4 regions of the Cupriavidus sp. 8B genome follow, and region 1 is predicted to be linked to each of the others. Evidence: predicted binding sites of a transcription regulator. Region 1 holds the regulator's gene; each other region holds the start of a gene.
What was found. Region 1 encodes sigma-54, which starts transcription at its own class of promoters, with help from an activator protein. Its sites were predicted from a motif close to TGGCANGNAANCTGCTTT; they were not measured.

Region 1 (4,857 bases):
AGGAAGATCAGCAGCGCTACCGGCTTACCGTCGGGCGACTCGAAGGGGATCGGCTCGGCCAGGCGCATGAAGGCGGCCAGCGGCTGCTTCAGTCCCTTGATGCGGCCGTGGGGGATCGCAACCCCGGCGCCAAGGCCGGTGGACCCCAGCGACTCGCGGGCGAACAGGTTGTCGGTCACGGTCGCGCGCGCAACGCCATGGTTGTTCTCGAAGAGGAGCCCGGCCTGTTCGAACACGCGCTTCTTGCTGGTGACGCTGACGTCGAGGTTGATGTTGCCGGGTGGCAGCAATTTAGCCAAACGATTCATGTGGAATGCGCAGGGTTTTCTAGAAAGCAGGCCCGGGGCAAGGAGGCGTCCCGCCGGGCGGAAAGAAGATAAAAACCAAGGCCCGATGTTTCCACCGGGTGTCCCCATGCCGGTGTCGGGCGTCTGGCCATTATAGAGCAGGCCCGCTGCCGCTTTGTGCATTGCAATAGCCGAGGCGCTGAAGCGGTGCCGCATGCACGGAAATGGCCAGGCAAATCAACTATGTATGGCACAGCATACACCGGTACATATGCGTTGCGGAATCCCCTGCGTGGCCCGAAGGGGGGAGGCTGGAACGAAAAAGCCGCGCTGGGCGCGGCTTGATTCCGTTTTCAATGGACTGACACCGACGGCCCGGTATGTGGGCCGCCAGGCACGGTCATTGCTGCATCTGGGATGCGGCCATCTGGTACTTGACCGCTTCACGGTCGTGGCTTTGCACGCGATCCTTGTGGCGAATCACCTGCCGGTCGAGCTTGTCGACCAATGCGTCGATAGCGGCATACAGGTCTTCATGATGCGCTTCGACAAAGATGTCCTTGCCCTTGAGATGTAGATTGATTTCCGCGTACTGCCGCCGGTCCTTTTCTTTTGTATTGTCGACAGAGAGCAGCACACTTACGCCAATGACTTGATCGAAATGCCTGACGATACGCTCCAGTTTCGTTTCCACGTACTCACGCAGAGGGGGCGTGATGTCCAAGTGGTGTCCACTGATCTTGAAGTTCATAGCGTTTCTCCTTCTGAAAGAGCTGCATCAGGCAGGCGATGCAGCTCGGCTACAAAGTCTTACGGAGATTGACCGCGGGAATCTTGAGCGCTTCGCGGTATTTGGCAACGGTACGCCGTGCTACCACAAAGCCTTGCTCGCCGAGCAATTCGGCAATCCGGCTGTCGGACAAGGGGTTCCTAGCGTCTTCGGCTCCTATCAATTGCTTGATCAACGCACGGATTGCCGTTGATGAGGCCGCGCCGCCGGTTTCTGTGGATACGTGAGAGCCGAAAAAATACTTCAGCTCGAAAGTCCCCATCGGCGTTGCCATGTACTTATTGGTAGTCACCCGAGAGATGGTGGACTCGTGTAAACCCAGTGTATCGGCAATCTCCCGCAAAACCAAGGGGCGCATCGCAATTTCACCGTGGGTGAAGAAGTTCTTTTGACGTTCGACAATGGCTTGTGCGACGCGCAATATCGTGTCGAACCTCTGCTGGATATTCTTGATCAACCAGCGTGCTTCCTGCAGCTTTTGCTGCAGTCCCGCCGCGCCGGCATCGCCTTTTGCACCGCGCAAAATCTGCGCGTACATGTCGTTGATACGTAGCCGCGGCATCACATCCGGGTTGAGATGGGCGATCCATCCGCCGCTCAACTTTCGAACGAAAACATCGGGTACCACGAAGTCGGCTTCCGGCCGGCTGTAGGCATGGCCGGGATAGGGCGCGAGCGAGCGGATCAGTTCATGCGCCGCCTTGAGTTCCGGCTCGTCCACTTGCAGGGCTTTTTTCAGGCGCGTGTAATCGCGCACCGCCAGCAGCTCCAGGTGATTGGTGACGATGCTCAGCGCCAGTTCGCGCTGCGGATGCTTGAGCCTGCGCAGTTGCAGCGCCAGGCACTCGGCTGCGTTGCGCGCCCCGACGCCCGGTGGATCGAAGCTCTGCAGCAGCGTAAGCACGGCCTGGATCTCGTCGACCTCGAACTCGAGCTCCTCCGGCAGCTCGCTGCAGATTTCCTCGAGCGTGGCGCTCAGGTAGCCGTCATCGTCCAGGGATTCGACCAGGAAGATGGCCAGCCCTTTGTCTCGCAGGGAAATCTTGAGCGGCGCCAGCTGCTCCATGAGGTGTTCGCGCAGCGTGGGCTCGGCGTCGCGCAGCTGCATCGGTGTTTTTTCGTCGTCTTCGCCTTGCGGGCGGCGGGCGAAATCGTCCAGGCTCCAGTCGTTGCCGTAATCCTCGTTGCTGTCGGAATAGCTGTCGTCGGCTTCGGGGGCGCCATCGGGGCGGTTTTCGCTGGTGCCCTGGCCATCGGCGGGCGCTGGCGCGGGCGCGCTCTGGAGGTTCACCGAGCCGTCCGAGGACACGCGCAACGGGCTGTCGAGCCAGTCGTTCTCGCGCTCGAGCAAGGGGTTCTCGGTCAGCGCCTGTTCCACTTCCTGCTGCAGTTCAAGCGTGGACAGTTGCAGCAGCCGGATCGACTGCTGGAGTTGCGGCGTAAGCGCGAGATGCTGCGAGAGGCGGAGCTGTAGCGACGGTTTCATGCGACCTATTTTATGCCCAACTTCCGTACTGGTGGAACGGAAATTGCTATCGCTGGCGTCGCATGATCGTTTGAAGGATGAAAGGCGACACCGAAGCCGCCCGGGGGGCCGATGCGCGGCAGGCGCCGCGCGCGCCTTTACATGCGGAAGTTCTCGCCCAGGTAGACCTTGCGCACCGACTCGTTGGCGATGATGTCTTCAGGCTGGCCGGACGCCAGCACCGCGCCCTCGCTGATGATGTAGGCGTGGTCGCAGATGCCCAGCGTCTCGCGTACGTTGTGGTCGGTGATCAGCACGCCGATATTGCGCGCCTTGAGGAAGCTGACGATGCGCTGGATTTCGCCGACCGCGATCGGGTCGACGCCGGCGAAGGGCTCGTCAAGCAGGATGAAACGCGGCGCGGAGGCCAGCGCGCGGGCGATTTCCACGCGGCGGCGCTCGCCGCCGGACAGCGACAGCGCCGGGTTGTCGCGCAGGTGGGCAATCTGCAGGTCATCCAGCAGGGTGTCCAGCCGGCGCTCGATCTCGGCCTTGCCCAGGGGCTTGCCATCGTTGAGCTGCAGTTCCAGCACCGCGCGGATATTTTCCTGCACATTGAGCTTGCGGAACACCGAGGCTTCCTGCGGCAGGTAGGACAGGCCCATGCGTGCCCGCTCATGGATGGCCAGGCCGCTGATGTGCTTGTCGTCGAGCACGATATCGCCCTCGTCCAGCGCCACCAGCCCCACGATCATGTAGAACGACGTGGTCTTGCCCGCGCCGTTGGGGCCGAGCAACCCGACCACTTCGCCGCTCTTCACGTCGAGGGACACATCCTTGACCACAGTGCGCGAGCCGTAGCGCTTCTTCAGGTGGCGCACGACCAGCGTGCTGCTGTCCTTCAGGGTGGCGGGCTGGGACGGTGCGGTCTGGGTAGCGGTCATGAAGGTCAAGGCAGAATCCGTGGATTGGGGGCGTGGCGGCGTCAGGTCAGGGGTTGACGGGGGCGGGTGCCGGCTTGAGCGGCAGCGGGTTGGCTGCGCCGCCGCTGGCGGGCTGCTCCTGGCGCGGCGACAGCACGGCGCGCACGCGGCCGGACGGGCTGCCCGCGGTCGCGTTCTCGGCGCCGCCGCTGGCCGTATAGAACTCGTTGCGGCTGTCATAGGTGATCACCGCGCCGCGGATCTCGTCGACCAGCTTGGCGCCGGCCAGGCGGGCCATGCGGGCGCGCCCGATCAGCTTGGACAGCTCCTGCTTGCCGTCATATTCGATGCGGTCGCCCCAGCCGTCGATGTACTCGTCGACGTTGTCGCGCTTCTGGCGGATATAGGCTTGCTTGCCGCCCTTGGAGGTCGCGACCGCGTACTGGTAGCCCTCGGGATCGGTACGGACTTCGGCCGCGTCGGATTTCAGCACCATGGTGCCCTTGGTCAGCACCACGTTGCCGGTCAGTACATAAACCTGCTTGACGTCGTCGTAGCTGGCATTGTCGGCCTCCAGGACCAGCGGCTTTTCGCGGTCGGCTTTTTCGGCGCTGGCGGGCGCGGACAGCGCGAGGCCCAGGACGGCTGCCAGCGTCAGCAAAGCGGCCGTGCTGCGGCGGCGACAGGACGAAGTCGTCAGGAATGGATTCATGTTGGCGTGATGGCGGTTGACGCGGGCGGCTGGAGCCCGCGGGCGGCTTCAGGGCTACTTCGCGGGACTTGCCGGCGGCGGCACCGTAATGATGGTGCCGCGTACGTTACCCAGCAATTGTACTTCGCGAGTGACATTGTTAAAGATCAGGCCGTTGGCGGTCATCACCGACGGGCCGCGGGTCAGCTTGACAGCCTTGTCGGTCTTGACGATGTCATCGTTGACCAGCACCTGGAAATACTCCGAGGCGGCCGTCATCTTCGGATCCTTGGCGGGGTCGGTGCCCTGGGCGCGCACGATGAAGCCATTGCCGAACAGGTCGATGACCGAGCCTTCCGCGTTCATCGTGCCGCGATCGGAGTGGCCAGTGACGGGCGGGCGGTCGATTTCGTAGGAGCGCATGGCCGGGCGCGTCACCTCGTAGGTCTGGTCGTCCTCGAAGTGGATCATCTTGTCGCCGGTAAAGCGCAGCTTGGTGTTCCCGTCCTCGGCAAGCTCGGTCGCGGAAAAACGGATCATGTAGTAATCCGGCTCATGTTTCTTGCCGACCGGCCCGGTGTCCGCTTCCTTCGGGGAGTTGACCTGCACCAGCCAGAAGGTGCTGCCCGCCACCAGCGCCATCAGCAGCAGGGGCAGCGCTCGCATGGCAAGCCGGCTCAGGGAGGACAGGATTTCCCGCA
Region 2 (4,857 bases), on a different contig from region 1:
TGGCGTACGATCGGATTGATGTGGACAATCACGACATCGCTTGTATTGCAGTGATAGATCAGCGGGAAAATGGCCGGATTGCCAACATAGCCGCCATCCCAAAAGTACTCACCATCGATTGACACAGCCTGGAACAGGGTTGGCGGACAGGCGGAAGCCAGCACGGCTTCAACGCAAATGTCCTCGCTCGAAAAGATGCGTATTCTGCTGGTCTCAACATTGGTCGCACACAGATAAAGCTGTATCGGGCATTGCTTGCGTAACACCGCAAAATCGACCTGCTTCTCCAGCACATCCCGCAGCGGATTCATGTTATCGGGATTGAACTGGTATGGCGACAGGATACGAAGAACGATGTCCGCCATCGCATACAAGGGCGAGTGGTTCAGCCCAAAGCTATGCGACCCTTTCAGCCACGGCATCCAACGCAGCGGGCTATACCTCTCTGCCGATTGCGCGATGGCGAGCCAGAATTCGTGCAGCGCCTCGCGCGCCCGGTCGTGCCCGCCTTGCAGCAGACCGTAGGCGAGCACGGCGGCATTCATCGCCCCCGCACTCGTTGCACTGACGCCTTCGATGGCAAATCTCCCATCTTCGAGCAACCGGTCAAGGACTCCCCACGTAAACGCACCGTGCATCCCGCCGCCCTGCAAAGCGAGTGCAATTGGCTTTTGTTCGCCATTACCGGTCTGCTTACGGATATTCCCAGCCATCCCAAAGCTCCCTAGTGACGCGGACCGGAGCATACCCGCCGGGTACCGGCTTGCGCGGGTGTCGCGTGGAGTGTCGTAACCAGCGCTTGCTCGAGCGTTGGCTCGGGACCAACGCTGATGGAGGCCCACCAAACAAGACTTCCAGCATTGCGTCGGATGACGGGATCCGCTCTCCTGAAGTGTAGTAAAGATGTGACGTTCGAGTAGTCAGGTGGCAGCCGGCCCCCAGGGCCATTTCCGAGACACGCGCCAGAGGACCATTACAGGCCGAGCCGCTGGCACCGCTTTGCGCTCGATCACTTCAACGGCCATGACCTTGAGAGGCTGCGCGCCCTACCCTTTGGCCAATCCTCACTTGATGCCAGGTCGAGTTCCGCACGCCCAACAGCAGGAGAATCTCATGGCGTTTGCAACGACACACCGTACTGCGCGAAGATCTGCTGCAGCTCGCCGCTGCGGCGGAGCTCATCCAGCGCGTTGCGCAACGAATCGGCAAGCTCGCGCTCGTCGGCCTTGACGGCCATGCCGATGGCCCAGCCGCGCGCGGGCAGCAGTGGCGAAGCCACGTCCACCGTGGCAAAGCGCGCGGCAGACTGGCCGGACGCCTTCAGTGCGCTTTCGTATTGGGCGCGCGTGACCATTGCAGCGGCGATCTCACCGGCAAACAACGCGCGCAGGGCCACATCGGCTCCGGCATAGATCTTCACCTTGTCGCGCAGCGCGCCCTGCGCCCCTGACAGCAGAGCGTTGGCGCCGGCCGAGCCCGCCTCCGCGCCGGTCGGCTGGCCGGCCAGGTCCTCCAGGTGCCGGACCTCGGGAATGCGCTCCCGGTCATGAACCAGCACGAACATCTCGCGGTGGTAAGGCGCAAAGATCAGCGCCTTGTCGTTCTCGCGCATGAACGCGCGGTCGACCGGCACGTGCAGCATCACGTCCGCCGGCCCGTAGCCCAGGTAGTGGCCACGCCAGACCATACTGCGCAAGTCGTCCGACATGTTCTCATCGGCATCGAAGGGCAGCAGCGATACGGACAGCCCCATCTGCTTGCCAAGGGCCTTGGCCAGCGCGACGTCAATGCCGGGCAGCGGGTTGCCCTGCTCGGTAGAGAATGGCGGCAGGCCTTTATAGACCGCGACCTTCAAGGTAACGCTCTGGCGGATCTTCGCCATATCCGCCAGCGAGGGCTGTGCGCAAAGCAGCGCTGCGAGCGCCAACAGGGCGCCGCCCAGGCGACGGGAAGGCAATGGGACGGGCTTGGACGGAGCGGCGTCCCGGACAGGACAGGCGCGCATGGGAAGTCTCCTGGTCTCTTGTATTGATCGTGAATCCGTGAATCCGTGAATCCAGTCATTCCTGGATCAGGCCGGCAATGCCGTCCGGTTTCCGGCTCAACGCCCTTGGGCGCCGGGGGGCCAACACCCTTATTCGCGCCGCGATTCCAGATAGGTCTTGATCGCCCAGACCGCTTCCTGGCTCAGCACGCCTTCGAACGGCGGCATGTAGACCCGGCCGTCGCGAGTGCGCCCCTTGCGCACGGTGGTGGTGAAGTACTGCGAGATCTCGCCCATGCACGCCTGCTTCTTCTTCGCGTCGGCCAGCGACGTGCAATCGCCGTCGAGCTTGCGCAGGTCCGGCGCGATGCCGCCCGACACCGCTTCCAGCCCATGGCAGCGCGCGCAGTTCTGATTGTAGGCCGACGTACCGATACGCATGGCTTCTTGCTGCGCATCTCCGGTCCGGTATGGATTATCCGGACGCCATTGCTCACCTAGTTGAGGTAGTGTCTTGGTATCCACGGCTTGCGGCGTGACGTCGCCATGGGCGGAGACAGTCGCGGGGATCGCCCCGGACAAAAGCGTGCAGACCGAGAGCAGGACAAGCATGCGGCGTGGTGTTTTCATCAGGGTCACCTCCAGTCGTTGAACCATGTTTTGGAGGTGACTTCCGCAAAAGCCATACCAAGCGCTATGTGGGCCATAAACCGGCCCCGGCCCCGGCAAATGGCTGGCGTGCAGCGCAGCATTCCTGAACAAGTGCCCTGGAATGCAACACCTGGCAAGCGTTTTGCTTCATGACGCAACACTTCCGGGCCCTGTCGACCACGCCAGGACCCGGCGCGACCCGCGCACAGATCGCGGGCGATTTCCACAGGAGACAGAAAATGACTTTCCAAGCGGCCGCCGGCCAGCATGAGCCCGTCGCCACGCCGGCCGCATCGGCCAGCGCGGAGGAGGGCAACCGGCCCGACCTGATCGCCCAGGCCCACCAGCGTTCCGAGTCCTATGGCTTGCGTCCCTATGAGTCGCCGGACTTCTGCCCGGTGCTGCAGAGCGAGCTGAAGACCCAGATAGAGCGCAGCCAGTCGCTGTTCACCTACGCTCTGCCGGTGATGGAGACGCTCTATGACCAGATCGTCAACACGCAGAGCATGGTGATCCTGACGGACGCCGCCGGCCTGATCCTGCACTCGCTGGGCGATGACGATTTCCTGGCCAAGGCCAACAAGGTGGCCTTGCAGCCCGGAGCGCTGTGGTCGGAGGAAAGCCGCGGCACCAATGCCATCGGCACCGCGCTGGCCGAGAACAAGGCCACGCTGGTACACGGCGCGGAGCATTTCCTGGAGGCCAACCGCTTCCTCACCTGCTCTTGCATGCCCATCCTCGACGCCTACGGCAAGACCGTCGGCGCGCTGGATGTAACGGGCGATCAGCGCGGATTCCACAAGCACACCATGGCGCTGGTGCGGATGTCCGCGCAAATGATCGAGAACCAGCTCTTTGCCAATGCCTTCCAGGACATGGTCTGCGTGCGCTTCCACTCCCGCGCCGAGTTCATCGGCACCCTGGTCGAAGGCATCGCCTCCTTTACGCCGGGCGGCCGCTTCCTCTCCGCCAACCGTAGCGCGCAGTTCCAGCTCGGGTTGTCGGTTAGCGCACTGCACGCGCACACGTTCTCTTCGCTGTTCGGCCTGTCGATGTCGCAATTGTTCGACACAGAGCGCAGGGCGCCCGCAGGCATAGTACGCTTGCCGCTTCCGAGCGGTGTCAAGGTCAGTGCGCGCATTCAGTGGAAGGCATCCACTGCCACCGTTCCCGGCGGTGCCGAGGCGCGGGAAGCGCACGGCATGCATGAAGCCGCCGCCCTGCCCCGCCGCCCGGCCACAGCCCCGGCGCAGCGGTGCGCCGGCCTGGACGACCTCGACACCGGCGACGCCCAGATCAAGGGCGTCATCACCAAGCTGCGTAAGGTAATCGGAAAGGATATTCCCGTTATGGTGCTGGGGGAAACCGGCACCGGCAAGGAACTGCTGGCGCGCGCCATCCACGCCGACAGCCCGCGCCATGCCGGGCCCTTCATTGCGGTCAACTGCGCATCGATTCCCGAGACGCTGATCGAATCCGAGCTGTTCGGCTACGAGGAAGGCGCCTTCACCGGCGCCCGCAAGAAGGGCGGCATCGGCAAGATGCTGCTCGCCAACGGGGGCACCCTATTCCTCGACGAAATCGGCGATATGCCGCTGCACCTGCAGGCGCGCATGCTGCGTGCGCTTCAGGAGCGCGCGATCACGCCGCTGGGCAGCAGCAAGGTGATCCATGTCGATGTTTCGGTGGTTTGCGCCACCAATCGCAATATGCGCGATCAGGTAGCAAATGGCCTGTTCCGGGAAGACCTTTACTATCGCCTGAACGGCCTCGTGGTGCGGTTGCCGGCGTTGCGCGAACGCAGCGACCTTGATGTAGTGGCCAACAAGTTGTTGCACGAGGGCCAGGAAGCCAGTGTGCTGCGCATCAGTGAATCGGTAATGGAGATGTTCCGCACCTATCACTGGCCGGGCAATATCCGCCAGCTTGGCAACTTGCTGCGCACCGCGCGGCTGATGGCCGAAGGCGAGACCGAGATCACCGAGGACCACCTGCCCGATGACTTCCTGGAAGACCGGCAGGCGCGCCGGGTCGCCAGCGTGCCCCCCGGCGCTGCGGTGGCACCGGACGCCCCACCGGATCGCACTTGCGCCTTGGAAATGGCGCCGCGCGCCCAACCGACCCGCCTGGCCGACGTCGAATCGCTGGCCGTCATCGCCGCGGTCAAGGCGCACCACGGCAATATCTCCGCAGCAGCCAAGGCGCTGGGCATCTCGCGCAAC
Region 3 (4,857 bases), on a different contig from region 1:
GGCCATGGCCCAGCAAGGCCATCGTGCCGGCACCGCTTCGGCACTGATGGGGACGCTGCAATTCTCCCTGGGTACCTTGGCCGGCGCCGCCGTCAGCTTCTGGCGGGACGGCAGCGCGCTGCCGCTGGCGGTGGTCATGGGCGTTTGCGGTACCGGCGCCGTGCTGATGCGAGCCTTTGGCCGTTCAGGCGCGACGGTCCAAAGCGCCGAATGATGCGGGCTCCTCTGGCGTAGCAGGGCGGCCAGGCTCAGCGTGGCTGCACGCTCCCATCGATACACGGCTAAGCGGCCGCGCTGTTTTGCAGCACCACCAGTTGGGCTGGCATTGGGGCGGCAAAGCCGGCCTCGCCAAAACTATCGCGGATCACGCGGTTGCTGTCGAAATACACCTGCCAGTAATGGTCGGTATGGCAGTACGGACGTACCGCGAGCACCGGCCCCACCAGGGTGAACTCGATAATCTCCACGTCGGGCGGCGGCTCGGCCAGGACGTTGGGCAGCGCGGCCAGCCGCTCCTTGAGCAGGGTGACGGCCGCGGCGGCGTCGGTGCAGCCGGCCAGCTGGGCCTTGAGCTCGACCCGGCGGTACGGGTTGGCGCTGAAGTTCTGGATTGTGTCCGCAAAGACCTTGTTGTTGCCGACCACGGTCAGGACGTTGTCTGGCGCGTCGAGCGTGGTGGCAAACAGGCCGATCTCCCTGACGGTGCCGGTCACCCCGCCTACGGTGACGAAATCCCCGACCTTGAAGGGTCGCAGCACCACCAGGAAAGCGCCTGCCGCGAAGTTGGACATCAGCCCCGACCACGCCATGCCGATGGCGATGCCGGCCGCCGCGATCAGCGCGGCAAAGCTGGTGGTCTGGATGCCGAAGTAACCCAGGATGCCGATCACCAGCACGATATTCAGGGTCACCGTGACGATGGAGCCGACATAGCGCAGCAAGGTCGGGTCGACCTTCTGCTTGGTCAGGGACCCCTGCACCATCCGCACCACGACGTGGATCAGCCACCGGCCAACCACCCAGAAGACGAGGGCGGCGATGACTTTGAACCCGACTTCCGTTGCATAGGCGACGACAACATCCTGGTACTTCTGCAGCGTTGTAGCATCCATCGCGTTTCTCCCTTGCTGGCTCGGCAGGTACACAGGCAAGTAACAACATGCAGCGGATGCCCGGGCGCGTCGGGGGCGGGGCGCGAAGGCGGGCAACGCATTATTGCTACGCAGCGAGCGGAAGTTCAAGCACAAAATGGCCGCGAAGGGCGCAGCGCGCCACTTGCGGCCATGCGGCGGGAGGTGGGGCAATGGGGGGCGCAAGGGCGCCATTGCCCTGCGCGCCAGGCCTTACCAGTTGGTTTCGCGTTCCGGCGTGGCCGAGATGCGATGCAGCGACAGGTCCGCGCCGTTGTATTCCGATTCAGCGTCAAGCCGGATGCCAACCACCTTCTTGAGCGTGCCGTACACCACGGTGCCACCCACCAGGGCGATCACGATGCCGAGCAGGGTGCCGATGAGCTGAGCGCCCAGCGAAACACCGCCGATGCCGCCGAGCGCCTGGGTGCCGAAGATGCCGGCGGCAATGCCGCCCCATGCGCCGCACAGCCCGTGCAGCGGCCAGACGCCCAGCACGTCATCGATATGCCATTTGTTCTGGGCCAGCGTAAACAGGTAGACGAAGAGCCCGCCTGCGATCGCGCCGGTCAGCAGTGCGCCTAGCGGATGCATCAGGTCCGAACCCGCGCAGACCGCCACCAACCCGGCCAGCGGGCCATTGTAGGCAAAGCCCGGATCGTTGCGGCCGGCTGCCCAGGCCGCCAGGGTGCCGCCGGCCATGGCCATCAGGGAGTTGATGGCCACCAGCCCGCTGATCTTGTCGACGGTTTGCGCGCTCATGACATTGAAGCCGAACCAGCCTACCGCCAGCACCCATGCGCCCAGCGCCAGGAACGGGATGTTAGAGGGCGGGTGCGCGCTGATGCGGCCGTCTTTCTGGTAGCGGCCGCGGCGCGCGCCCAGCAGCAGGATGGCGGGAAGCGCGATCCAGCCGCCCATGGCGTGGACCACGACGGAGCCGGCGAAGTCGTGGAATGGCGCGCCCGCGACCGAGGCGATCCAGTCCTGCACCCCGAAGCGGTTGTTCCAGGCGATGCCCTCGAAGAAGGGGTAGACCAGGCCAACCAGCACGAAGGTTGCCACCAACTGCGGATTGAAGCGCGAGCGCTCCGCAATCCCGCCAGAAATAATCGCCGGTATGGCGGCGGCGAACGTGGCCAGGAAAAAGAACTTCACCAGCTCATAGCCGCTCCTCTCCGCCAGCGCGTGGGCGCTGGTGAAGAACTCGACCCCATAGGCCACGGTGTAGCCAATAAAGAAATAGGCGATCGTGGAAACGGCAAAATCCACCAATATCTTGACCAGTGCATTGACCTGGTTCTTCTTGCGCACCGTGCCCAGCTCCAGGAACGCAAAGCCCGCGTGCATGGCGAGCACCATGATCGCCCCTAGCAAGATGAACAGGGCATCGGTGCCGCTCTTCCATTTGTCCATACAATCCTCAATGCGCAAAATGGGAGCACACGGATGCAAAAAGCGTACCAGTCTGGGGCGTGGCGGCCAGGATTCTGCACCGTGTTGGTGGGTTTTGCACCGGATTGTCGCGCTCGATGGGACGCGGTGCGGATTGCGAAGCAGGATCCGGGAAGCGATCCGTCATGCGATGGGGATGCCAGGAGCGTGAGGGTTGCGCCAAAATGATGCAATGCTTCGTTTTGGGGCGCGCGCCTGTCGGCTAATGCACCATAATGGTTCTTCGTGTCAGGGCCGTCCGCAGCCATCTGCATGCCGCCCATCTGGCCGGTAAGGTGCTCTCCGGGGCGGCACGGTGCGCGCAGGAATGGCCTGGCCTTGTTCAAGCGGCGCATTGCATCCCGTACGCGCATTCGAATGACCATTACCCTTGATGACCGCATTTTAAAGCACGGAAAAGGAGGGGTAAATTCCCCGCAAAGGCGCTTGACTCAAGGATTTGCGGCTTTTTTCGTTGCATTGGTGCCACTGGGGATTGCCCAATGCGTAAAGCGCGGATTAGACTGCGCCGATCGGTAATTTGCCGCGTGGCAGACACTCCGATCAAGACGACCAACAAGGGAAATCAGCCATGAATAAAGGTGAACTGGTATCTGCCATCGCCGCTGACGCGGAACTGAGCAATGCTGCAGCGGAGCGCGCGCTGAATGCCGCTCTGGACAACATTAAGAAGGCGGTTGCCAAGGGTGATTCGGTAACGCTGGTGGGCTTCGGCAGCTTCAGCTCCGGCAAGCGTGCTGCGCGTACCGGACGCAATCCGCGTACTGGCGAGACCATCAAGATTCCGGCCGCCAAGACGGTCAAGTTCTCTGCCGGCCAAGGGTTCAAGGACGCTGTGAACAAGAAGAAATAAGTAGTCCGCGCCCCAGGCGCAAACAAGAAGGCGGCCCGTTGGGCCGTTTTTTTATTGGTGCCGGGGTGCTTTTCGACCTTCTCGGGGGCAAGGCAGGGCGATCGTTCCGGGTTAAACTGCCGATCGTCGGCGCCAGCCTTTCGACCCGCACCGCGGGTCGGCCCGGCCGCTTCCATATTCCGGATTCTCATCATGAATGACCTGTCCCACCAGCTTTCCATGACCGTGCTGATGACGCCGGACATGGCTAATTTCTCCGGCAATGTGCACGGCGGCACCATCCTCAAGTACCTCGACATGGTGGCCTACGCCTGTGCCAGCCGCTATGCCGGGCGCTATGTGGTCACGCTGTCGGTCGACCAGGTCGTGTTTCGCCAGCCCATCCACGTGGGTGAACTGGTGACGTTCCTGGCGGCAGTCAACTTTACCGGCCGCAGTTCCATGGAGATCGGCATCAAGGTGATCACGGAGAACATCCGCAGCAAGCTGGTTCGCCATACCAACAGCTGCTACTTCACCATGGTGGCGGTGGACGACAATGGCGCTCCCGCCGAAGTGCCGCCGCTGGTGCCCCGCGACGAAGTCGAGCGCCAGCGCTTTGCCGCGGCCCAGTTGCGCCGCCAGTTGCGCCAGGAAATGGAAAAACGGCACGATGAAATCACCGGCACGGTGTCCTGAGGTGGGCAGCATGGCCATGCAATCCGGGCATACCCATTGCGTTTCCCGTAGGCCGCTGTGGCCCCTGGCGGGCCTGAGTGGCCTGCTGGCGGCCCTGGCGCTGCTGGCGCCGGCCGCGCATGCCGAGGAAATCGGCAGCGTGAGCACCAATTTCCGCATGACCGGCTCCGACAAGGTCGTGATCGAAGCCTATGACGACCCGCTGGTCGAGGGCGTGACCTGTTACGTGTCGCGTGCCCGCACCGGCGGCATCAAGGGCTCGCTGGGCATGGCCGAAGATCCGCCGGAAAGCTCCATTGCCTGCCGCCAGGTCGGGCCGATCACGTTCAAGGGGCCGCTGCGCCAGCAGGACAATGTGTTTTCCGAACGCATGTCGATCCTGTTCAAGACCTTGCACGTGGTGCGCACGGTCGACCGCAAGCGCAATACCCTGGTCTACCTGACCTACTCGGACCGCATCGTTTCCGGCAGCCCGCAGAATAGCGTGACAGCCGTGCCGGTGGCGGCGGACACGCCGATTCCGGTCAAGTAGGCATCCGTATCCAGATATAGCACCACGACAAATCCATCATTCCAATCCGGAGAAGACAGCATGAGTGAGCAAGGCAAGGTTGCGCTGGTGACGGGCGCGGCCCGCGGTATCGGCAAGGCGGTGGCGCAGGCGCTGCTCGTGGCAGGCTACCGGGTGGTGTTTGCCGGGCGTACCGCCGAGCCGCTCGAGGCGCTGGTCGCGCAAGCCAA
Region 4 (4,857 bases), on a different contig from region 1:
AGGCCGGCCCCTCGGCCGCGCCAAGCAGCATGCGGCACAGCAGGATGGTCATGGCCGATCCCGCCAGCGCCAGCGGGACCTGCAGCACGGCCCACGCCAAGCCCATCGCCAGCAGCAGCCAGCGCGTGGCCACGCGATTGGACAGAAAGCCGACCAGCACGGTGGATAGCGAGAACAGCCAGAAGAAGCTGCTGGCGATCAGGCCGAACTCGGCCGGCGCAAGCTTCAGGTCCGCCATCAGCGGCACCGCGACCATGCCCAGCACGATCTTGTCGAGGAAGTTGATCAGCGAAAGCCAGGTCAGCATCGAGGCCATGGCCCAGGCGCTGCGTGGCTGGTAGGTCGGAAGTGTATTCATCGGTCAGCCTCAGGATCGGTTCAACGTGTCGGCTTGGTGTGCGCTTGTGCTGGTGGTCGCTCAGTCCAGGTGCTGCTCGATCAGTGCGAGCAGGCGCTCGGGTTGCTCCAGCATCACCAGGTGCCCGCTGTCGATCTCCGCGTAGCTGGCGTCGCCAAGCGCCTCGGCAAGCGCGCGGCAATGCGCCGGCGGCACCATCTGGTCGTGGCGCATGCCGATCACAAGCGTGGCGGCGCGGATGCGTGCCAGCAGCGGTGTGATGTCGATGGTGGCGTCGAGCGCGGCCTGGCGGTCGCTGCCGGGCGCCAAGCCTGCGCCGAAACGCCGCAGGATGCCCTCGACGGTGGCGTCGTCCATGGGTGCGATGAAGTGCTCCGATACGCCGTTGAGCAGGATCATGCGCGCCAGTTGCTTGCGGTCCGACTGCGCCAGCGACTGCCACAGCGCAAACAGCAGGCGCATGCGGCTATCGGTGCGCGCCCAGGCGCCGAACACCACCAGGCGCCGCACGCGCTCCGGCATCAGCGCAGCCGCGGCGGCGGCCACCACCCCGCCAAGCGAATAGCCGACCAGGTCCACGGGCGCATCGCCCGCAAGCGCCATGCAGGCGCGCACCTGTCCCACCAGCGCATCGAGCGTCAGCGGCCCGCCGTCGTCGCGGGTTTCGCCGGAGCCCGCAAGGTCCAGCGCCAGGCAGCGCCTGCGCTGCGCGAGCCCGGGCAGCAGCGCGGCCCAGTTGGTCTCCGCGCTGGAACTGGTGCCGTGCACAAGCAGGGTGGGGCGGCCGGTGCCGGCCTCGATCAGGCTGGTCTGGATGGGTTCCGACGCGATGGCCAGACGTTGCATGGCGAACTCCATAGGCTTCTCCTGGCGGGCTGGTTTGGCAAAATGACGCGGCAGGCTTACTGGGCAGTGGTGCCGCCATCGACCGTGAACTGCGAGCCTGTGATGTAGCGGCCCTCGTCGCTGGCGGGGCAACGCTATGACGGCTTGCCGGCGTGGCGCAGCACAAAGTGCCCCCAGTCCGGCTTGCGCGTCTTCCACCAATAGGCGGTGGCATGGCTCGACCAGTTGTTGATGACCCTGCCGCTCGCCGACTTGTACCAACTGCTGCACGAGCCGGCCCACGCGGTCTGGCCGATGGCCGCCTGCAATGCCTGGTTGAAGCGCGTCACCACCTCCGGGCGCACTTCCATGGAGGCGAAGCGCGCTGAGCGGCAGGCCTGGATGCACTGCAGGACATAGCGCGCCTGGCACTCGAGCATGAAGATGATGGAGTTGTGGCCCAGGTTGGTATTGGGGCCGTACAGCACGAACAGGTTGGGAAATCCCGGCGCCGTCATGCCCAGATGGGCCTCGGGATCCTCGCGCCACTGATCGGCCAGGGTGCGTCCATGGCGGCCGTGGATGCGGATCGGCGCGAGGAAGGAGCGGGCGTCGAAGCCGGTGGCGAAGATGATGGCGTCGGCCGGATGCCTGGCGCCGTCGGCGGTGACCACGGCGTCGGCGTCGACGCGGGCGATGCGGGTGGTCTCGACCTGGACGTTAGGCCGCTTGAGCGCCTGGTAGAAATCGTCGGATATCAGGATGCGCTTGCAGCCGATCGGGTAGTCCGGCGTGAGCTTGGCGCGCAGCGCGGGGTCGGCAATCATGTGCGCCAGGTAGCGGCGCGCCAGCGTTTCCAGTTCCCGGTTGCGCCCGCTGTCCCGTTGCATGCGCCCGAAGCGCAGCTCACGCTGCAGGTAGAGGTGCCAGCGATGCAGCCGCGCCGTCCACGGGTGACGCCCGAAGCGCGCCTGTTGCTCGGCGGTATAGGCCTCGCCGTTGCGCGGCAGCACCCAGTTGGCGCTGCGCTGGAACACCGTCAGCTTGCCCGCTTCCGGCGCGATGCGTGGAATGAACTGCAGCGCGCTGGCACCGTTGCCGATCACCGCGACCTGCTTGCCGCGCAGGTCGGCGTCATGCCGCCAGCGCGCGCAATGGAAGGCCGTGCCGGCAAAGCTGTCCAGCCCCGGGATGTCCGGCGCCAGCGGACGGTTGAGCTGCCCGGTGCCGCTGACAAGGATGCGCGCGGCGATGGTGTCGCCGTTACCTGTGCTCACCTGCCACAGGCAGGCGCCTTCGTCGTAGCGTGCCTCGGTGACCTCGATGCCGAAGCGGATATGCCCGAGCAGCCCGAAGCGCTCGGCGCAATGCTGCAGGTAGCGGTGTATCTCCGGCTGGGGCGAGTACGCGCTGGACCAGTCCGGCTTGGGCGCGAACGAAAAGCTGTAGAGATGGGAGGGGATGTCGCAGCCGCAGCCCGGGTAGGTGTTGTCCCGCCAGGTGCCGCCTACCGTGCCGGCCTTCTCCAGGATGACAAAGTCATCGATGCCGGCCTGCTTGAGCCGGATGCCCATGCACATGCCGGCCACGCCGGCGCCGATGATGACGATCTGGTCCGCGCCGGGCGTCGTTGACGCTTTCAATGGGCTGTCTCCATCGTGCTTTTACTTGGTAGTTGCGGCTCATCCGGCAACGCCGTGGCGCGCAATCGAGAGGCCACCATAGTGCCGATTCCGGATTCGGGCAAGTCACGGCGCAACATACGCACCGCCATGTGCCCCAATCTGAGTCAGCCGGCGGCGGCGCACAGGCTTGGTGCGTGACGCTTGCGCACTATCGTGGTGCGATGTGCGGCATTGCGACCGCTGAAGGCTCGCCAGACCGTGTGCACAGCCATGTATACAAGCTTGTATGCCATGGCATGCTAGTTGCAGAAGGTGTACCCGGGGTGCGTTGTTCCTTTATCCAACACGACAATCTGGGAGCTGCAATGAAAAGACGTGACATGCTGAAGCTGTCGGCGGTAGCCGCCGCGGCCTTGTTTGCAACGGCAGGCGTGAGCCCGCTGGTAATGGCGCAGTCCAAGGAACCGATCAAGATCGGTATCCTGCATTCGCTGTCCGGCACCATGGCCATTTCCGAGACTTCGCTCAAGGACGTGGCGCTGATGACCATCGACGAGATCAACAAGAGCGGCGGCGTGCTTGGCCGCAAGCTTGAGCCGGTCGTGGTCGATCCCGCTTCCAACTGGCCGCTGTTTGCCGAGAAGGCGCGCCAACTGATCACCAAGGACAAGGTCGCCGTCACGTTCGGCTGCTGGACCTCGGTGTCCCGCAAGTCGGTGCTGCCCGTTTATGAAGAGCTGAACTCGCTGCTGTTCTATCCGGTGCAGTACGAGGGCGAGGAGATGTCCAAGAACGTCTTCTACACCGGCGCGGCGCCCAACCAGCAGGCCATTCCCGCGGTGGAATACCTGATGAGCAAGGAAGGCGGCGGCGCCAAGCGTTTCTTCCTGCTCGGCACCGACTACGTCTACCCGCGCACCACCAACAAGATCCTGCGTGCCTTCCTGAAGAGCAAGGGCGTGGCGGACAAGGATATCGAAGAGGTCTACACGCCGTTCGGCCACAGCGACTACCAGACCATCGTCGCCAACATCAAGAAGTTCTCGCAGGGTGGCAAGACCGCGGTGATCTCCACCATCAACGGCGACTCCAACGTGCCCTTCTACAAGGAGCTGGGTAACGCCGGCCTGAAGGCCAAGGACGTGCCGGTGGTGGCGTTCTCGGTGGGCGAGGAAGAACTGCGCGGCATCGACACCAAGCCGCTGGTGGGCCACCTGGCCGCATGGAACTACTTCATGTCGGTCAAGAACCCGGAAAACGAAGCCTTCAAGAAGCAATGGGCGGCGTGGGTCAAGGCCAACAACCTGCCGGGCGGCGACAAGCGCGTGACCAACGACCCGATGGAAGCCACCTACGTGGGCATCCATATGTGGGCGCAAGCCGTGAAGAAGGCCGGCACCACCGACACCGACAAGGTCCGCGCCGCCATGTACGGCCAGACCTTCAAGGCCCCGGACGGCTTCACCCTGACCATGGGCGAGAACCATCACCTGTACAAGCCGGTGATGATCGGCGAGGTCAAGGGCGATGGCCAGTTCACGGTGGTGTGGAAGACCCCGAAGGCCGTGCGTGCGCAGCCGTGGAGCCCGTTCATCGCGGGTAACGAAGGCAAGCCGGACAAGGTGATGTAAGCAAGGGCTCTCGCTCAGCGCTCTCTTCCTCTCTCTCTTGCCTCGTGGCTGGTGAGGGAGGGGAGGGAGCCTGGCAGTGTCTTTGCCGCTTCCCATGCTGTCCGCCGCTTCGGCGCGGTGGGCGGCAAATCGTCACGCCGATCAAGGTGACGCGCGTGCTTCGTCGCGCGCGACTCTGCAAACCTTATGCACCGACCCTTATCGTTCTCTCTCGCTTCACGGTTGCGCGCCATGCTGGCCGCGCTGCTCCTGCTGGCCGCGTGCCCGCTGTGGGCCGCGCCGCTGACGCAGGCCGACCTGAAGCCGTTGGCCGAAGACGACTTCGATGCCAAGACCGCCGCGATCACCGCGCTGACCAAGGCACCGGTGGCGCAGGCCGGCCCCATTCTCAAGGCGTTGCAGGACGATACGCTGCAAT

Region 2: the regulator sigma-54 is predicted to act here: its motif matches at 2,673-2,690, upstream of pedF (cytochrome c-550 PedF).
Region 3: the regulator sigma-54 is predicted to act here: its motif matches at 2,579-2,596, upstream of ACYP5B_RS02370 (ammonium transporter).
Region 4: the regulator sigma-54 is predicted to act here: its motif matches at 3,101-3,118, upstream of urtA (urea ABC transporter substrate-binding protein).

What each region holds. Positions count from the first base shown of each region.
Region 1 covers NZ_BAAILO010000211.1:70,163-75,019, forward strand. Annotated here, with positions in the region: gene ptsN (PTS IIA-like nitrogen regulatory protein PtsN) at 1-308, opposite strand, end outside; gene hpf (ribosome hibernation-promoting factor, HPF/YfiA family) at 688-1,038, opposite strand; gene ACYP5B_RS21315 (RNA polymerase factor sigma-54) at 1,088-2,563, opposite strand; gene lptB (LPS export ABC transporter ATP-binding protein) at 2,701-3,486, opposite strand; gene lptA (lipopolysaccharide transport periplasmic protein LptA) at 3,533-4,177, opposite strand; gene lptC (LPS export ABC transporter periplasmic protein LptC) at 4,232-4,857, opposite strand, start outside.
Region 2 covers NZ_BAAILO010000653.1:35,248-40,104, reverse strand. Annotated here, with positions in the region: gene ACYP5B_RS52185 (patatin-like phospholipase family protein) at 1-713, opposite strand, end outside; gene ACYP5B_RS52180 (substrate-binding periplasmic protein) at 1,112-2,005, opposite strand; gene pedF (cytochrome c-550 PedF) at 2,135-2,614, opposite strand; gene ACYP5B_RS52170 (sigma-54-dependent Fis family transcriptional regulator) at 2,875-4,857, shown strand, end outside.
Region 3 covers NZ_BAAILO010000026.1:53,682-58,538, reverse strand. Annotated here, with positions in the region: gene ACYP5B_RS02380 (Bcr/CflA family multidrug efflux MFS transporter) at 1-214, shown strand, start outside; gene ACYP5B_RS02375 (mechanosensitive ion channel family protein) at 282-1,112, opposite strand; gene ACYP5B_RS02370 (ammonium transporter) at 1,344-2,546, opposite strand; gene ACYP5B_RS02365 (HU family DNA-binding protein) at 3,157-3,438, shown strand; gene ACYP5B_RS02360 (acyl-CoA thioesterase) at 3,631-4,116, shown strand; gene ACYP5B_RS02355 (CreA family protein) at 4,133-4,648, shown strand; gene ACYP5B_RS02350 (SDR family oxidoreductase) at 4,709-4,857, shown strand, end outside.
Region 4 covers NZ_BAAILO010000377.1:8,582-13,438, forward strand. Annotated here, with positions in the region: gene ACYP5B_RS34805 (MFS transporter) at 1-358, opposite strand, end outside; gene ACYP5B_RS34810 (alpha/beta fold hydrolase) at 419-1,204, opposite strand; gene ACYP5B_RS34815 (flavin-containing monooxygenase) at 1,339-2,826, opposite strand; gene urtA (urea ABC transporter substrate-binding protein) at 3,174-4,439, shown strand; gene urtB (urea ABC transporter permease subunit UrtB) at 4,626-4,857, shown strand, end outside.